DNA from 3 places in the Streptomyces cinnabarinus genome. Region 3 is predicted to be linked to each of the others. Evidence: predicted binding sites of a transcription regulator. Region 3 holds the regulator's gene; each other region holds the start of a gene.

Region 1 (6,294 bases), 2.2 Mb from region 3:
GACGGCCCAGGACAGCGGAGGGGAGTAGGCCTCGGGGTCGAAGATGCGGCCCCGGCCGCCGCGCCGGGCGGGGTCGACGAAGACGGCGTCGTAGCCGGCCGTGTCCACCTCCATGACGTCCGCCTCGCGCACGTCGATCAGCTTGTCCAGCCCGAGCGCGTCGGCGTTGGCACGGGCGGCGGCCGCGGTCAGCGGGTCCCGGTCCACGGCCAGCACCCGGATCCCGGCCCGCGCCAGCGCGATGGCGTCCCCGCCGATCCCGCAGCACAGGTCGGCGACGGAGGTGACGCCAAGATCCCGCAGCCGCTCCGCGCGGTACGCGGCCACGCTCGCCCGGGTCGACTGCTCGACGCCGTTCGGGGTGAAGTACATCCGCCGCGCGTCCTCGGCCCCGAACTTCGCCTCCGCCCGCTGCCGCAGCCGGGCCTGCCCGAGCGCCGCCGACACCAGCTCGGCGGGGTGGTCCCGGCGCAGCCGGGTGGCTACGGCGAGTTCGTCGGCGGGGGCGGTGCCGCGCACCGCGTCGAGGAGGGCGCGGCCCTCGGGGGTGAGGAGGGGGGCGAGGTCGTTCACCGGGTCATTGTGGGCCAGTCGGTGGACGGTGTGCCCGCGGTGGCGGTGTCGGCCCGGGATCGTGGCGGGGGCCTGGGAGGATCCGGCCCCATGCGAGCAGTAGTACAAAATTACAAAAACCGGGCGCTTTGGGGAGTACGGGTACGCGGCGGTCTCGCCGTGCTGACCGCCGCCGCCATCGCCTCGGGCTGTGCGCAGAGCGAGAGCCCGGACAGCGGCTCACGCGCCCGCCCCGCCCCCGGCCGACAGCCCCTCCTGGACCCGCCCGCCCGCGCCCTGGACGCCTACGCGACCAGGCTGCGCGCCGCCGCCGCGGCCCGTGCCGCCGCGGCCAGGCGCTGGGGGCTGGCCAAGGTCCCGCTGACGGCCCCGGCGCCGCCCGCGAGGAAGCCGCGGATCACCACCCGCAAGGGCTTCGAGGTCGACGGCCACAGCGCGGACGGCCTGCCGCCGGTCTTCACCACGATCCCCACCGAGCAGAAGATCGTCTTCCTCACCATCGACGACGGCGCCGAGAAGGACCCCGCCTTCCTGCGCATGATGACCGAGCTGAGGATCCCGTACACCGCCTTCCTCAGCGACTACCTGGTCAAGGAGGACTACGGCTACTTCGAGCGGATGCAGCGCGCCGGCGTCGGTCTGAACAACCACACCCTGAACCACCCCTACCTGCCGGGCCTGTCCCACGCCCGCCAGAAGGACGAGATCTGCGGCATGCAGGACGTCATCGAGCAGCGCTACGGCAAGCGTCCCGTCCTCTTCCGGCCGCCCTTCGGCAGCTACAACCGGAACACCCTGCGCGCCGCCAAGTCCTGCGGCATCACCCACGCGCCCCTGTGGAACGAGGAGGTCTTCGTCGACCGCTGGGCCTACCGCGAGTGGGACCGGGACATCCATCCCGGCGACATCGTGCTCAGCCACTTCCGGGGCAGGGAGCACTGGAAGGGCACGATGCCCGACATGATCCGCCGCTTCCTCGACCGGATCACCGCCAAGGGGTACGCGGTGGCCCGTCTGGAGGACTACCTGTGAGGCCCCGGGGCCCGCTCGCCGGGATGGTGGCGGCCGTACTCCTGGCGGGCTGCGCCCAGGCCGCGGGCCCCTCCGAACGGCCGCCCCTGCGGGCCCCCGGAGCCGCCCCGGCCCCGGTCGTGCAGCGCGTCGCCACCGAGGACGAGGTCGTCTTCCTCACCTACGACGACGGCGCCGAGCAGGACCCCCGCTTCATCGACCTGGTCCGCGAACTGCGGCTCCCGGTCGCCATGTTCCTCACGGACAGCGTGGTCGGGCCGGGGTACGGACACTTCGCCCGCCTGCAGGCGGTGGGCGCGTCGATCCAGAACCACACCCTCGACCACACCGCCCTGCGCGGACTGCCGTTCGCCGGGCAGCGCGCCGAGATCTGCGGCCAGCAGGACAAGCTCCGCGCCCGCTTCGGCGTCCGGCCCCGCCTCTTCCGCCCGCCGCACGGCACGTACGACACGACCACACGGCGTGTCGCGGCCGGCTGCGGGATCTCGGCGGTGGTGCTGTGGCGGGCGTCGATGGACGGCGACGGCGAACTGACGTACACCGAGGGCCCCCGGCGCCTTGGTCCCGGCGACATCGTCTCGCTGCCCTCGCGGGATCCGACGGGGCTGAGCCTGACGGAGCGGACGACGAGGCTGCTGCGGGAGATCCGGGAGCGGGGGCTGAAGCCGGCCCGCTTGGAGGAGTACCTGTAGGAGCCGTCTTCGGGCTCCTCTCGGGGACGCGATTAGCAGTCCGCTTGACCGAGTGCTAATCGCGGTCATAGTCTCGGGTCTGGCACTCCCCCCTGGAGAGTGCCAACACACGCGACGGGCAGGTCCGGCACCCGCGACGACGGATCGACCTGGTCGCCACCTCAGACAGTTAACCCCGTGAGATCTCCGAAGGGGGAGGTCGGATCGTGACGACCACCAGCTCCAAGGTTGCCATCAAGCCGCTCGAGGACCGCATCGTGGTCCAGCCGCTCGACGCCGAGCAGACCACGGCCTCCGGCCTGGTCATCCCGGACACCGCGAAGGAGAAGCCGCAGGAGGGCGTCATCCTCGCCGTCGGTCCGGGCCGCTTCGAGAACGGCGAGCGTCTGCCGCTCGACGTGAAGGTCGGCGACATCGTGCTGTACAGCAAGTACGGCGGCACCGAGGTGAAGTACAACGGCGAGGAGTACCTCGTCCTCTCGTCCCGCGACGTGCTCGCGATCATCGAGAAGTAATTCACCGAGCATTTCTGCTTGACGAGCTGCGCCCCGGGCCCCCGCGACCTTATGAAGCCGGGCGTCAGGGGCGCAGTTCGCTTTTTCACCCACGTTTTCCGAGAGGGCTGAACCGCTCCCATGGCGAAGATCCTGAAGTTCGACGAGGACGCCCGTCGCGCCCTCGAGCGCGGCGTCAACAAGCTTGCCGACACGGTCAAGGTGACGATCGGCCCCAAGGGCCGCAACGTCGTCATCGACAAGAAGTTCGGCGCGCCGACCATCACCAACGACGGTGTCACCATCGCCCGTGAGGTCGAGGTCGAGGACCCCTACGAGAACCTCGGCGCCCAGCTGGTGAAGGAGGTGGCGACCAAGACCAACGACATCGCGGGTGACGGCACCACCACCGCCACCGTGCTCGCCCAGGCGCTGGTCCGTGAGGGCCTCAAGAACGTCGCCGCCGGTGCCTCCCCGGCGCTGCTGAAGAAGGGCATCGACGCGGCCGTCGCCGCCGTCTCCGAGGACCTTCTCGCCACCGCCCGCCCGATCGACGACAAGGCCGACATCGCCGCCGTCGCCGCGCTGTCCGCCCAGGACCAGCAGGTCGGCGAGCTCATCGCCGAGGCGATGGACAAGGTCGGCAAGGACGGTGTCATCACCGTCGAGGAGTCCAACACCTTCGGTCTGGAGCTGGACTTCACCGAGGGCATGGCCTTTGACAAGGGCTACCTGTCGCCGTACTTCGTGACGGACCAGGAGCGCATGGAGGCCGTCCTGGAGGACCCCTACATCCTCATCAACCAGGGCAAGATCTCCTCCATCCAGGACCTGCTGCCGCTGCTGGAGAAGGTCATCCAGGCCGGCGCCTCCAAGCCGCTGCTGATCATCGCCGAGGACGTCGAGGGCGAGGCCCTGTCCACGCTGGTCGTCAACAAGATCCGCGGCACCTTCAACGCGGTCGCGGTCAAGGCCCCCGGCTTCGGTGACCGCCGCAAGGCGATGCTCCAGGACATGGCGGTCCTCACCGGCGCCACGGTCATCTCCGAGGAGGTCGGCCTCAAGCTCGACCAGGCCGGTCTGGACGTGCTGGGCTCCGCCCGCCGCATCACGGTCACCAAGGACGACACGACCATCGTCGACGGCGCCGGCAAGTCCGAGGACGTCGTGGGCCGCGTCGCCCAGATCAAGGCCGAGATCGAGAACACCGACTCCGACTGGGACCGCGAGAAGCTCCAGGAGCGCCTCGCGAAGCTGGCCGGCGGCGTGTGCGTGATCAAGGTCGGCGCCGCCACCGAGGTGGAGCTGAAGGAGAAGAAGCACCGTCTGGAGGACGCCATCTCCGCGACCCGCGCCGCGGTCGAGGAGGGCATCGTCTCCGGTGGTGGCTCGGCTCTGGTCCACGCCGCCAAGGTGCTGGACGGCGGTCTGGGCAAGACCGGCGACGAGGCCACCGGTGTCGCCGTCGTCCGCAAGGCCGTCGTCGAGCCGCTGCGCTGGATCGCCGAGAACGCCGGCCTTGAGGGCTACGTCATCACCTCCAAGGTCGCCGAGCTCGACAAGGGCCAGGGCTTCAACGCCGCCACCGGCGAGTACGGCGACCTGGTCAAGGCCGGCGTCATCGACCCGGTGAAGGTCACCCGCTCCGCCCTGGAGAACGCCGCCTCCATCGCCTCCCTGCTGCTCACGACCGAGACCCTGGTCGTCGAGAAGAAGGAAGAGGAAGAGCCCGCCGCCGCCGGTCACGGCCACGGTCACGCTCACTGACACACGTCAGCACCGAGGCCCGGCACCCCGTGGGGTGCCGGGCCTCCGCGTTGCCTACTGCTCCAGCGCGTCCAGCGCGCCCAGCTGCTCCATCAGCCCGAGCCGGTCGTACTGCCACCAGCCCTCGGCGATCTTCCCGTCCGCGGTGCACCGGTGGACGGTCGTCCCGGTCATGGACACCTGCTTGCCGGTGGGGGCGATCCCCATGAAGTCGCCCTTGTGCAGACCGTTCCAGGTCCAGCGGGTGCACACCCGGTCGCCCTGGGCCATCTGGTCCTCGACGGTGAACGAGAAGTCGAACCCGGCCCGCCACATGCCCACCTCGCGCCGGATCGCGTCCATCCCGATGTTGTCCTGCGGGTTGGCCGGATCGTGGTCGTGGTAGTCCTCGATCAGCACGTCGTTGAAGGTGGGCGGGTCCCCCTTCGCGGCCACTTCCTCGAAGAACCGCCGCGCGGTCGCCGCGTACAACTGCTCGTCACGCACGACGTCCAGGTCGGTGAACGTCGGCATCTCGTCGCAGAGGGCGACCATCTCCCGGAAGATCTTGTCGGTCTCCGGCAGGTTCGAGTTCCGCATCGCCTCCTCGTACGACGAGAACTCCACGATCTCGATGAAGTGCGACGCGTCGGACCGGTCCTTGCCGATCACACTGTGCGTCGCGGTGCGCTTCCCCTTGGTCTGCTCGACCCACGTGTCCATCAGCCGGTTCATCTCGTCGAACCGGCTCGTTTTGCAGTCGATGAGCTGTACGAACGTCATGGCGCAGCCTCCGTCCCCCGAGGGTCCGGTCGAAACAGCTCCATTCTCCTCCGGTTCCCCGTGGGCGCGCCCTACTGAGGCCCGTACTTGCGGCCCGTGCGGGAGCTGATCCGGCCGAGCATCCCGCGCGGCACCATCTTCGTGACGCCCATCAGCGCCTTGTACCGGGCGTCCGGGATCGACAGCGTCCGGCCGCGCGCAAGATCGCCCAGCGCCGCCGCCACCAGCTTGTCGGCGTCCAGCCACATCCACCCCGGGATGTTGTCCGTGCCCATCCCGGCCCGCTCGTGGAACTCGGTGCGCACGAAGCCGGGGCACAGCGCCATCAGCCGGATCCCGGTGTCCGCCAGGTCCCGGGCCGCGCCCTGCGTGAACTGCACGACCCACGCCTTGGAGGCGCCGTAGGTCCCGCGCGGCACGAAGGCGGCGACCGAGGCGACGTTGACGACCCCGCCCCGGCCCCGCTCGCGCATCGCTCCGGTCGCGGCGGACGTCAGCCGCAGCACCGCCTCGCAGTGCACCTTGAGCATCTTCAGCTCATCGGCCATCGAGACGTCGAGATAGCGGCCCTTGTTGCCGAAACCGGCGTTGTTGATCAGCAGGTCGACGGGGTCGCGGGGGTCGGCGAGCCGGTCGGCGACCGTATCGATGCCCTCGTCCGTCGCCAGGTCCGCCGTCAGGACCTCCGCCTCGATGCCGTGCCGGTCGTGCAGCTCGGTCGCCTGCTCGCGCAGCCGCTTGGTGTCCCGCGCGACCAGGACGAGGTTGTGCCCGTCGGCGGCCAGCCGCCGCGCGAACGCGGCGCCGATGCCCGCGGTCGATCCCGTGATGAGAGCCGTTGTCATGACGCAAGGTTAGTGACCCGGACCAACGGAATCCGCTTTCTGTCCGTCTCCTGCCCAGGACCCACCCACCCCGCGGCCCTACGGCACGTCAGTTCCCGTGCTTCGCGACGTACTTCCGCGCCATGTCCA
Region 2 (6,294 bases), 1.1 Mb from region 3:
TCCCGGTGCACCACGGTCGCCCCGGCCGCCGCGGCGACCTCGGAGGTCCGGTCGGCCGAACCGGAGTCCACCACCACGATCTCGTCGACCAGCGGGACCTGCCGCATCAGGTCGTGCCGGATCACCGCGACGATGTCCCCGACCGTCTCCTCCTCGTTGAGCGCGGGCAGCACGACGGAGACCGTCTGGCCAGTGCGCTGCTTGGCCGCCAGGACCTGGTGGAGCGGGCGGTCGGTCACCGACCAGGAGCGGGTGGCCAGCCAGCGCTCGACTTCGTTCAGCACAGTGCGCGGCTCCTCTTCTGTCTGTGATCCATCTCGCGGTTCGGACGACTATCTCAACTGTCCAGGTCGTCGGTTACAGTCTTGAACAACGCGGATGACCATCGCATGTCCGGGATGGCCCGACGTTCACAACTTCATACCGCTCATCCAGAGGGGCAGAGGGATACGGCCCGATGAAGCCCCGGCAACCCTCCAGTCGGCTCTCGTTCACGCGAGGCTCCCGGCTTGGGAAGGTGCCAAATCCGTCTCACGGCGAGATGCGTCGTGAGGAAGATGAGGAGAAAGGGCCTCGCCTCACATGGCTGTGCAGACTGTCGCAAACACCGGAAATCCCACCGTCGACCTCGGTCCCGCCGCTGCCCTGAGCTGCCGCGAATGCGGCCACCGCGTGCCTCTCGGCCCGGTCTTCGCATGCGAGGAGTGTTTCGGCCCGCTGGAGATCGCCTACGACTTCTCGGCCTACGACACCGAGGAACTCCGCAAGCGCATCGAAGCGGGACCCGCGAACATCTGGCGGTACGCGCCGCTGCTGCCCGTCCCCGCGGACGTGGCCGACAAGCCCAACATCAACCCCGGCTGGACCCAGCTCGTCAAGGCCGACAACCTGGCCCGCGAGCTCGGCGTGACCGGCGGTTTGTATGTGAAGGACGACTCCGGCAACCCGACGCACTCCTTCAAGGACCGCGTCGTCGCCCAGGCGCTGGAGGCCGCGCGCGCCTTCGGCTTCACCACGCTCTCCTGCTCCTCCACGGGCAACCTGGCCGGTGCCGTCGGCGCCGCCGCCGCCCGCGCGGGCTTCCGCTCCTGCGTGTTCATCCCGCACGACCTGGAGCAGGGCAAGGTCGTCATGGCCGCGGTCTACGGCGGTGAGCTCGTCGGCATCGAGGGCAACTACGACGATGTGAACCGCTTCTGCTCCGAGCTGATCGGCGACCCGGCCGGCGAGGGCTGGGGCTTCGTCAACGTCAACCTGCGGCCGTACTACGCGGAGGGCTCCAAGACCCTCGCGTACGAGATCTGCGAGCAGCTCGGCTGGCAGCTCCCCGACCAGCTGGTCGTGCCGATCGCCTCCGGCTCGCAGCTCACGAAGATCGACAAGGGGCTCCAGGAGCTGATCAAGCTCGGGCTCGTCGAGGACAAGCCGTACAAGATCTTCGGTGCGCAGGCCGAGGGGTGCTCGCCGGTGTCGGTGGCCTTCAAGGCGGGCCACGACGTCGTCCGCCCGCAGAAGCCGAACACCATCGCCAAGTCGCTGGCCATCGGCAACCCGGCGGACGGGCCGTACGTCCTGGACATCGCGCGCCGGACCGGCGGTGCGGTGGAGGACGTGACCGATGAGCAGGTCGTCGAAGCGATCAAGATCCTCGCCCGGACCGAGGGCATCTTCGCGGAGACCGCCGGTGGTGTGACGGTGGGCGTCACGAAGAAGCTCATCGAGAACGGCGTCCTCGACCCGTCCCTGACCACGGTCGTCCTCAACACGGGCGACGGCCTCAAGACCCTTGACGCGGTGGCCGGTACGGGGCTCACGGCCACGATTCGCCCCAGCCTGGATTCGTTCCGCGAGGCCGGGCTCGTCTAGCCGCACATCGAGCACAGCCCCGCGCCCCTGGGTGCGTCGTCCTTCCGGAGGTTTTCATCGTGAGCGTTACCGTCCGCATCCCTACCATCCTGCGCACCTACACCGGTGGTGCCGCCGAGGTCGCCGCTGAGGGCGGCACTCTCGCCGAGGTCATTGCCGACCTGGAGAAGAACCACACGGGTATCGCCGCCCGGGTTCTCGACGACCAGGGCAAGCTGCGCCGGTTCGTCAATGTGTACGTCAATGACGACGACGTCCGCTTCGAGCAGGGGCTGGAGACGGCGACGCCCGACGGGGCCGGTGTTTCCATCATTCCGGCCGTCGCCGGCGGCTGATCGTTACCTTCGGTAACGTGCGTCACAGAGAGTTCATCGAATTGCCCTCTCCGTAAGACAAACGGAGGGGGCAATTCTGCATGGTTGAGCCCTGTAGAGTTGGGGAACGCGCTTCTCCCCGCATGCCGGAAGCATATGAGTACCGGCTTCCGATGCGACAAGAAGTAGCCAAAGTGTGCGCGCCTTTTGCGCCGTCTATGCCTTTTGTGGGGCCCGACTTGCCCTGAATTCGGGCGAATTCTCACTACATTCCGGACCGGACACGTCCAGAATTCTCGTCCGATTGACCTGTTGCAGACGGCAGTTGGACAGATACATTCAGCCGCGGTCGACGCGTTCCGGCGCACGCCCCCAAACCGTGGGGGGTGAGGTCTGACCCGGATCCGCGAAGTGCGGATCTGTGCAAGGGCCAGTAATAGGGGAGTTAGGCATGGCTCAGGGCACCGTCAAGTGGTTCAACGCGGAGAAGGGGTACGGCTTCATCGCGGTCGACGGTGGTGCGGATGTTTTCGTCCACTACAGCGCGATCCAGATGGACGGGTACCGCACCCTGGAAGAGGGCCAGCGGGTCGAGTTCGAGATCTCGCAGGGCCAGAAAGGCCCGCAGGCCGACATGGTTCGCGTCACTGCCTGAACGCGCGACCAACGAACCGCAAGCGACGTCTTCTGCTGAAGGGCTCGCACCTAGGGGACCCAACCCCCAGGGTGCGGGCCCTTCCGCGTGCCCGGACGCCGTCGGCGCACCGTCGCCGCACCCGCCCGATCCCCGAGAGCCGCTTGCACTCGCATGGGCCGAGTGCTAATCATTGGCGTTAGCACTCTGAAGGTGAGAGTGACAAAGAAGGACCGGGTCGGTGAGGCCCGCAGGCCGGGTGGGGCAAGGAACCACGAGGCAGGCAGGCCGTCCGTCGCGGGCGCGGGCGCGGTCCGAAGGAATCACCCCCAGTCCTGGAGGGACCACTTCACATGGCCAAGATCATCGCGTTCGACGAGGAGGCGCGGCGCGGCCTCGAGCGCGGCATGAACCAGCTCGCGGACGCCGTGAAGGTGACGCTCGGCCCCAAGGGCCGCAACGTCGTCCTCGAGAAGAAGTGGGGCGCCCCCACGATCACCAACGATGGTGTGTCCATCGCCAAGGAGATCGAGCTGGAGGACCCGTACGAGAAGATCGGCGCCGAGCTGGTCAAGGAAGTCGCCAAGAAGACGGACGACGTCGCCGGTGACGGTACGACCACCGCGACCGTGCTCGCCCAGGCGCTGGTCCGCGAGGGCCTGCGCAACGTCGCCGCCGGTGCCAACCCGATGGCCCTGAAGCGCGGTATCGAGAAGGCCGTCGAGGCCGTCTCCGCCGCCCTGCTGGAGCAGGCGAAGGACGTCGAGACCAAGGAGCAGATCGCCTCCACGGCCTCCATCTCCGCCGCCGACACCCAGATCGGCGAGCTGATCGCCGAGGCCATGGACAAGGTCGGCAAGGAAGGCGTCATCACCGTCGAGGAGTCCCAGACCTTCGGTCTGGAGCTGGAGCTCACCGAGGGTATGCGCTTTGACAAGGGCTACATCTCGGCGTACTTCGCCACCGACATGGAGCGTATGGAGGCGTCCCTGGACGACCCGTACATCCTGATCGCCAACTCCAAGATCGGCTCCGTCAAGGACCTGCTCCCGCTGCTGGAGAAGGTCATGCAGTCGGGCAAGCCGCTGCTGATCATCGCCGAGGACGTCGAGGGCGAGGCCCTGTCGACCCTGGTCGTCAACAAGATCCGCGGCACCTTCAAGTCCGTCGCCGTCAAGGCCCCGGGCTTCGGTGACCGTCGCAAGGCGATGCTGAACGACATCGCCATCCTCACCGGCGGCGAGGTCATCTCCGAGGAGGTCGGTCTCAAGCTCGAGAACACGACCCTCGACCTCCTGGGCAAGGCCCGCAAGGTCGTCATCACCAAGGACGAGACCACGATCGTCGACGGCGCCGGCTCCTCGGAGCAGGTCCAGGGCCGGGTCAACCAGATCCGCGCCGAGATCGAGAACAGTGACTCGGACTACGACCGCGAGAAGCTCCAGGAGCGCCTGGCCAAGCTCGCCGGTGGTGTCGCGGTCATCAAGGCCGGTGCCGCCACCGAGGTGGAGCTCAAGGAGCGCAAGCACCGCATCGAGGACGCCGTGCGCAACGCCAAGGCGGCCGTCGAGGAGGGCATCGTCGCCGGTGGTGGCGTGGCCCTGCTCCAGGCCTCCCAGGTGTTCGAGAAGCTGGAGCTCGAAGGCGACGAGGCCACCGGTGCCAACGCCGTGAAGCTCGCGCTGGAGGCCCCGCTCAAGCAGATCGCCGTCAACGGTGGTCTCGAGGGTGGCGTCGTCGTGGAGAAGGTCCGCGGTCTGCAGGTCGGCCACGGCCTGAACGCCGCGACCGGCGAGTACGTCGACATGATCGCCGAGGGCATCATCGACCCGGCGAAGGTGACCCGTTCCGCGCTGCAGAACGCCGCCTCCATCGCCGCGCTGTTCCTCACCACCGAGGCCGTCATCGCCGACAAGCCGGAGAAGGCCGCCGCGGCCGCTCCGGGCGGCATGCCGGGCGGTGACATGGACTTCTGATCGACCCCGGTCGATCAACGTCCTTACCGAGGGCGGCACCCCCTGTTCGATCGGGGGGTGCCGCCCTCGGGCATGTGTTGCCGGGGTCACGTCCGCGATGCGGATGCAGGGGAATGGGGCGCGGGGCCGTCGGGGTTGACGCTGAGGTGCGTTCAATGCGCGCGCACATACCATCCGGTACCCCCAAGGAGCCCCCACGTGACCGTCGCCGCATCCGAGGCCGCCTCGCGCGCCGCCGAGATCCTCTCCCGTCCGACCTCGATCAACGGCCTGACCGTCCCCAACCGCATCGCCATGGCGCCGATGACCCGGATGTTCTCCCCGGGCGGCGTCCCGGGCGAGGACGTGGTCTCGTACTACGCCCGACGCGCCGCGGCCGGTGTCGGTCTGATCGTCACCGAGGGCACGTACGTCGGACATGACTCGGCCGGGCAGAGCGACCGGGTGCCCCGGTTCCACGGCGCCGAGCAGCTCGCCGGGTGGACGAAGGTCGCCGACGCGGTGCATGCCGCGGGCGGCACGATCGTCCCGCAGCTGTGGCACATCGGGATGGTGCGCGAGCAGGGCCAGCCCCCGTTCGCCGACGCCCCCGCCGTCGGCCCCTCGGGTCTGCGCATCGGCGCCGACGAGCCCACCGGCAAGGCGATGACCCGGCAGGACCTGGACGACGTCATCGGCGCGTTCGCCGAGGCGGCGGCCGCCGCGGAGCGCATCGGCTTCGACGGCGTCGAGATCCATGGCGCCCACGGCTACCTCGTCGACCAGTTCCTGTGGGAGGGCACCAACCGCCGCTCCGACGCCTACGGCGGCGACCGGGTCGCCCGTGCGCAGTTCGGCGCGGAGATCGTGGCCGCCGTACGGGAGAAGGTCTCCGCCGACTTCCCCGTCCTCTTCCGTTACTCGCAGTGGAAGCAGGAGGCCTACGACGCCCGCCTCGCCGAGACCCCGGAGGAGCTGGACGCCATCCTCGCCCCGCTCGCTGCGGCCGGTGTCGACGCCTTCCACGCCTCCACCCGCCGCTACTGGCTCCCCGAGTTCGACGGCTCCGACCTGAACCTGGCCGGCTGGACGAAGAAGCTGACCGGCAAGCCCGCCATCACCGTCGGCTCGGTCGGTCTGGACGGCGACTTTCTCAAGGCGTTCCAGGGCGAGGGTGCCGCGGTCGGCAGCCTGGACAACCTCCTGGACCGCATGGAGCGCGAGGAGTTCGACCTGGTCGCCGTCGGCCGCGCCCTGCTCCAGGACCCGCACTGGGCGGAGAAGGTCCTGGCCGGCCGGGTCTCCGAGCTGGCCCCGTACGACGCGTCCTCGCTGAGGTCCCTCAGCTGATCCACGGATCAGGGGCCCGGGTCCGTCCCGGGCCCCTGACCTGCCTCCCTTGAGTAAGTCAATCAACTGACTTAAAGTTGCCTCGGTCAAGCTCTTTTGTGCCGACGGAGGCCCCTGCATGTCCGACACACTTGCTCAGCCCGCCCCGGCGGGGGGCTCCGCGCCGCCGCGGACG
Region 3 (6,294 bases):
GACCTACTGCGCGAGCAGGGCCTCAACGCCTCCCGCCGAGCCCTGTCCGACGGCCTCCTCCAGAAGGACCCGTACGACGAGGGACGCGCGGTGCTGACCCTGCGGGGACGGCTGCTCGCCGACGCGGTGGTGCGGGATCTGGTGGACTGACCGGGGCCTCAGACCTCGCCGCCGACGGTGACGAAGTCGATCAGCTCCTCCACTCTCCCCAGCAACTCCGGCTCCAGGTCCTTGTAGGACCCGACCCGCTTCAGGATCGCCTGCCACACGGCGCCCGTGTTCTCCGACGGCCAGCCCAGGGCCCGGCAGACGCCCGTCTTCCAGTCCTGTCCGTGGGGGACTTTCGGCCAACCCGCGATGCCCAGCGAGGACGGTTTCACCGCCTCCCAGATGTCGATGTACGGGTGGCCGACGACGAGGGCGTGTTCGCTCGTGACCGACTCCGCGATGCGCCATTCCTTGGTGCCGGGTACCAGGTGGTCCACCAGGATGCCCAGGCGGGCGTCCGGTCCGGGGGCGAAGTCGGAGACGATCGCGGGGAGGTCGTCCACGCCCTCCAGGTACTCCACCACCACGCCCTCGATGCGCAGGTCGTCGCCCCAGACCTTCTCGACCAGTTCCGCGTCGTGGCGGCCCTCGACGTAGATGCGGCCGGCGCGGGCCACGCGCGCGCGTGCGCCGGGGACGGCGACTGAACCTGAGGCCGTACGGGCGGGACGCCCCGGCGCCGACGCCGGCCTCACCAGCGTCACCACTCGGCCCTCCAGCAGGAAGCCCCGGGGCTCCAGCGGGAACACCCGGTGCTTGCCGAAGCGGTCCTCCAGCGTCACCGTGCCCGCCTCGCAGCGGATCACCGCTCCGCAGAAGCCGGTGCCGGGCTCCTCCACCACCAGGCCGGGGTCGGCCGGGACCTCCGGGACGGGCTGGGGCTTCTTCCAGGGAGGGGTCAGGTCGGCGGAGTACTGGCGCATTCGGATGACGATAGGAGAAGCGGAACCCCGGGGACTACGACACGCCGAAACGGGCCGCCAGGGTGTCCCGCTGGCGTCGTACGAACGCCGCGTCCACCACCGCTCCGTGACCGGGCACGTACAGCGCGTCCTCGCCGCCCAGGGCGAGCAGGCGATCCAGGGCGGCCGGCCAGCGGGACGGTACGGCGTCCGGGCCCGCCTGGGGCTCGCCCGACTCCTCCACCAGATCCCCGCAGAAGACGACCTCCGGGGTGCCGGGGACCAGAACCACCAGGTCGTGGGCTGTATGGCCGGGGCCGACGTTCGCCAGCAGGACCTGGCGGCCGGGGCCCAGGTCCAGCGTCCACTCGCCGGAGACGTGATGCCGGGGTGGGACCAAGAGTTCCACCGCCTCGTCCGCCACGCGCGCGTCCAGGCCGTTGCGCACCGCGTCCGCGCGCAGCTCCGCCCGGCCGTGCGGCCCGTACAGCCCATCGATGCCGACGGCGCCGTAGACCTCCGCCCCCGGGAACGCCGAGGCGCCGAGGACATGGTCGAAGTGTGGGTGGGTCAGCGCGAGATGGGTCACATCGTGACCGGTCAGTGCCTCGGCCGAGAGCCGCAGCCGGGCCCCTTCGGCCGGGCTCGACCCCGCGTCGACCAACAGCGCCGTACCCTCTCCGAGGACCAGACCGGCCGTACAGTCCCAGCCCGGCAGCCGGCGGCGGCCCACCCCCGCCGCGAGCCGCTCCCACCCGAGCTCTTCCCAAGTCACCGTCATACAGCGACGCTAACGTCACAGAACCGGCCTTGCCCGGGGCGTACCCCACCGCCGTACACTGGGCTGGTTACAGCTGGCACTCGCACGGACAGAGTGCCAGGCGAGACGCCCCGGGGGACTGGGGGACGACTTCTGGAGGTGCGCGCGGATGCTGAGTGAACGCAGGCTCCAAGTGCTGCGCGCCATCGTCCAGGACTATGTCGGCACCGAGGAGCCGGTGGGCTCGAAGGCGCTGACCGAGCGGCACAACCTCGGCGTGTCCCCGGCGACCGTCCGCAACGACATGGCGGCCCTGGAGGACGAGGGCTTCATCGCCCAGCCGCACACCAGCGCCGGGCGCATCCCGACGGACAAGGGCTACCGGCTCTTCGTCGACAAGCTGGCAGGCGTCAAGCCGATGACCGCGCCCGAGCGGCGCGCCATCCAGAACTTCCTCGAAGGCGCTGTCGACCTCGACGATGTCGTCGCGCGGACGGTACGGCTGCTCGCCCAGCTCACGCGGCAGGTCGCCGTCGTGCAGTATCCGTCGCTCACCCGCTCCACCGTGCGCCATGTCGAGCTGCTCTCGCTCGCCCCCGCGCGCGTGATGCTCGTACTGATCACCGACACCGGGCGGGTCGAGCAGCGGATGGTCGACTGCCCGGCGCCGTTCGGCGAGGCGTCACTGGCCGATCTGCGGGCGCGGCTGAACAGCCGGGTCGCCGGCCGGCGCTTCACCGATGTGCCGATGCTCGTCGAGGACCTCCCCGAGGGCTTCGACATCGAGGACCGCGGCACGGTCTCGGCCGTTCTCTCCACCCTGCTGGAGACTCTGGTCGAGGAGAACGAGGAGCGGCTGATGATCGGCGGCACCGCCAATCTGACCCGCTTCGGACATGACTTTCCCCTCACGATCCGGCCCGTCCTGGAGGCACTCGAGGAGCAGGTCGTGCTCCTCAAGCTCCTTGGCGAGGCCGGGGATTCGGGCATGACCGTACGCATCGGTCATGAGAACGCCTATGAGGGGCTCAACTCCACTTCGGTGGTGTCGGTCGGCTACGGTTCGGGCGGCGAGGCAGTCGCCAAGCTCGGCGTGGTCGGACCGACCCGCATGGATTACCCGGGAACGATGGGAGCGGTACGCGCAGTGGCACGTTACGTCGGACAGATCCTGGCGGAGTCGTAAGTGGCCACGGACTACTACGCCGTGCTCGGCGTGCGTCGCGACGCGTCGCAGGAAGAGATCAAGAAGGCCTTCCGGCGGCTCGCCCGTGAGCTGCACCCGGATGTGAATCCGGACCCGAAGACCCAGGAGCGGTTCAAGGAGATCAACGCCGCTTACGAGGTCCTCTCGGACCCGCAGAAGAAGCAGGTCTACGACCTCGGCGGCGACCCGCTGTCCCAGGCGGGCGGCGGCGGGGCCGGCGGCTTCGGCGCGGGCGGCTTCGGGAACTTCTCGGACATCATGGACGCGTTCTTCGGTACGGCGTCGCAGCGCGGGCCGCGCTCGCGCACGCGCCGGGGCCAGGACGCGATGATCCGTCTTGAGATCGAGCTCGACGAGGCGGCCTTCGGCACGACGAAGGACATCCAGGTCGACACGGCCGTCGTCTGCAACACCTGCAACGGTGAGGGCGCGGCGCCGGGGACCTCGGCGCAGACGTGTGACATGTGCCGCGGTCGCGGTGAGGTGTCGCAGGTGACGCGGTCCTTCCTGGGCCAGGTCATGACCTCGCGGCCGTGTCCGCAGTGCCAGGGCTTCGGGACGGTCGTTCCGACGCCGTGCCCCGAGTGCGCGGGGGACGGCCGGGTGCGGTCCCGGCGGACCCTCACGGTCAAGATCCCGGCCGGTGTGGACAACGGCACGCGGATCCAGCTCGCCGGTGAGGGCGAGGTCGGGCCCGGTGGCGGTCCGGCCGGTGACCTCTACGTCGAGATCCACGAGCTGCCGCACTCGACCTTCCAGCGGCGCGGGGACGATCTGCACTGCACGGTCACGATCCCGATGACGGCGGCGTCGCTGGGCACGAAGGTGCCGCTGGAGACCCTGGACGGCATGGAGGAGGTCGACATCCGACCGGGCACCCAGTCCGGCCAGTCGATCCCGCTGCACGGCCGGGGCGTCACGCATCTGCGCGGCGGCGGGCGGGGCGACCTGATCGTCCACGTCGAGGTCCAGACCCCGACCAAGCTCGACCCGGAACAGGAACGCCTCCTGCGCGAGCTCTCCAAGCTGCGCGGCGAGGAGCGCCCTCAGGGGCAGTTCCAGCCCGGTCAGCAGGGGCTGTTCTCGCGGCTGAAGGACGCGTTCAACGGGCGCTGACGCGAGCTGGGCGGGCTGCTGGGGGTCCGGGGGTCGGCCCCCGGGGAAGCACGGTCAGCCCGGTCAGCAGGGGCTGTTCTCGCGGTTGAAGGACGCTTTCAACGGGCGCTGAGTCCTGGCGTTGCCGCTGGTCTATGCCACACGGACGGGTGGATTCGGACTTGATCGGAGGACGTGACAACATGCCGTCATGTCCTCCGCGCTGACCGATCTTTTTCCCCTTCCGATCGTGCAGGCCCCCATGGCGGGCGGCGTGTCCGTGCCGGCGCTCGCCGCTGCCGTGTCCGAGGCCGGGGGGCTGGGTTTCCTGGCCGCCGGGTACAAGACCGCCGATGGCATGTACCAGGAGATCAAGCAGCTGCGCGGGCTCACCGGTCACCCCTTCGGGGTGAACCTCTTCATGCCGCAGCCGGAGTACGCCGACGCCGCCGCCGTGGACGTGTACGCCCACCAGCTGGCCGGTGAGGCCGGGTGGTACGAGACCGAGCTGGGCGACCCCGACAGCGGCCGGGACGACGGCTACGACGCCAAGCTCGCCGTCCTGCTCGACAACCCCGTCCCGGTCGTCTCCTTCCACTTCGGCGTCCCGGGCCGGGAGGTGCTCGACTCACTGCGCGGCGCCGGAACCTTCACCCTGGTCACCGCCACCACCGCCGAGGAGGCCCTCGCCGTCGAGCGGGCCGGTGCCGACGCGGTGATCGTGCAGGGCGTGGAGGCGGGAGGGCATCAAGGGACCCATCGCGACAACCCCGAGACCGATGGGACGGGGATAGGCCTGCTGTCGCTGCTCGCGCAGGTCCGCGAGACCGTGGGCATCCCCATCGTCGCCGCCGGCGGCATCATGCGCGGCGGCCAGATCGCCGCCGTCCTCGCCGCCGGCGCGAGCGCCGCCCAGCTCGGCACCGCGTTCCTCGCCACCCCCGAATCCGGCGCCCAGGCCGTCCACAAGCAGGCGCTGACCAACCCCCTGTTCGTGCGCACGCAGTTGACCCGGGCCTTCTCCGGCCGCCCCGCACGCGGCCTGGTCAACCGGTTCATGCGCGAGCACGGCCCGTACGCGCCCGCCGCCTACCCGGAGGTCCACCACCTCACCTCGCCGCTGCGCAAGGCGGCCGCCAAGGCGGGCGACGCGCAGGGCATGGCGCTGTGGGCGGGACAGGGCCACCGGATGGCCCGGGAGCTGCCCGCGGGTCAGCTGGTGGAGGTCCTGGCGGCCGAACTCGCCGCCGCCGGGACAGCGTTGTCGGAGTGTCGGGAAGGCGGTGCGGTGCGATGACGGCCCCGGTGTTCGTCGTCGAGCGGCTCGACGCGGGGCCCGGTGGGCAGTACGTCCTCGACGGCCCCGAGGGACGGCACGCGGTCTCCGTGAAGCGGCTGCGCTCCGGCGAGGAGGTCGTCCTCACCGACGGCGCCGGACGCTGGGCGGAGTGCGTGGTGCTGGCCGCCGAGGGCAAGGACCAGCTGGTTGTACGGGTGGACTCGGTCGCTGAGGAGCCCGAGCCGCGGCCCCGGATCACCGTCGTGCAGGCCTTGCCCAAGGGCGACCGCGGTGAGGTGTCCGTCGAGACGATGACCGAGGTCGGCGTCGACGCGATCGTGCCGTGGTCGGCGTCCCGGTGCATCACGCAGTGGAAGGGCGAGCGCGGACTGAAGGCGCTCGGCAAATGGCGGGCCACCGCCCGCGAGGCCGGCAAGCAGTCCCGCCGGGTCCGCTTCCCCGAGGTCGCCGACGCGGCGACGAGCAAGCAGGTGGCGGCACTTCTCGCCAAGGCCGACTTCGCCGCCGTGCTCCATGAGAGCGGAACCGAGCGGCTGGCCGCCGCCGAACTGCCCGCGGACGGGGAGATCGTGCTGGTGGTCGGGCCCGAAGGGGGCGTGTCCCCCGAGGAGTTGGCGCTGTTCGAGGAGGCGGGGGCGCGGCCGTACGTGCTCGGGCCCACCGTGTTGCGCACCTCGACCGCCGGCACCGCGGCGGCCGCCCTGCTCCTCGGCCGCACCGGCCGCTGGGGCTGACCGAGGGAGACCGCCGTGGAACTCGCCCAGGTCCGGCTGCTGGTCAGCGACTTCGCCGCCTGCTACCGCTTCTACGCCGATGTCCTCGGCCTGAAGCCGCAGTCGGGGGCGGCCGAGGGGCCGTACGAGAAGCTCAGCCCGGCCACCGGGTCGGCGGGGATCGCGTTGCAGGACCGGGCGGCGATGGCCGAGTGGCTGGGTGAGCTGGACGACACGGCCACCGGGCACCGCTCGCTGGTGGTACTGCG

The links. Region 3 encodes HrcA, which represses chaperone genes, less so after heat shock. Its sites were predicted from a motif close to TTNGCACTCNGNNNNNCNGAGTGCNAA; they were not measured.
Region 1: a site for HrcA is predicted at 2,330-2,356, ahead of groES (co-chaperone GroES). Genes of this name have one in related genera too.
Region 2: a site for HrcA is predicted at 2,978-3,004, ahead of groL (chaperonin GroEL). Genes of this name have one in related genera too.

What each region holds. Positions count from the first base shown of each region.
Region 1 covers NZ_CP114413.1:5,383,979-5,390,272, forward strand. The annotation lists gene STRCI_RS24525 (THUMP-like domain-containing protein) at 1-573, opposite strand, end outside; gene STRCI_RS24530 (polysaccharide deacetylase family protein) at 664-1,605, shown strand; gene STRCI_RS24535 (polysaccharide deacetylase family protein) at 1,602-2,297, shown strand; gene groES (co-chaperone GroES) at 2,504-2,812, shown strand; gene groL (chaperonin GroEL) at 2,933-4,558, shown strand; gene STRCI_RS24550 (ester cyclase) at 4,613-5,320, opposite strand; gene STRCI_RS24555 (SDR family NAD(P)-dependent oxidoreductase) at 5,392-6,165, opposite strand; gene STRCI_RS24560 (MOSC domain-containing protein) at 6,254-6,294, opposite strand, start outside.
Region 2 covers NZ_CP114413.1:4,195,434-4,201,727, reverse strand. The annotation lists gene STRCI_RS18820 (glucosyl-3-phosphoglycerate synthase) at 1-284, opposite strand, end outside; SAM riboswitch class I at 425-564, shown strand; gene thrC (threonine synthase) at 583-1,866, shown strand; gene STRCI_RS18810 (MoaD/ThiS family protein) at 1,926-2,201, shown strand; gene STRCI_RS18805 (cold-shock protein) at 2,632-2,835, shown strand; gene groL (chaperonin GroEL) at 3,168-4,790, shown strand; gene STRCI_RS18795 (NADH:flavin oxidoreductase) at 4,989-6,119, shown strand; gene STRCI_RS18790 (MFS transporter) at 6,238-6,294, shown strand, end outside.
Region 3 covers NZ_CP114413.1:3,138,828-3,145,121, reverse strand. The annotation lists gene hemW (radical SAM family heme chaperone HemW) at 1-150, shown strand, start outside; gene STRCI_RS14185 (DUF3097 domain-containing protein) at 159-971, opposite strand; gene STRCI_RS14180 (MBL fold metallo-hydrolase) at 1,006-1,731, opposite strand; gene hrcA (heat-inducible transcriptional repressor HrcA) at 1,880-2,896, shown strand; gene dnaJ (molecular chaperone DnaJ) at 2,897-4,033, shown strand; gene STRCI_RS14165 (nitronate monooxygenase) at 4,224-5,309, shown strand; gene STRCI_RS14160 (16S rRNA (uracil(1498)-N(3))-methyltransferase) at 5,306-6,046, shown strand; gene STRCI_RS14155 (VOC family protein) at 6,062-6,294, shown strand, end outside.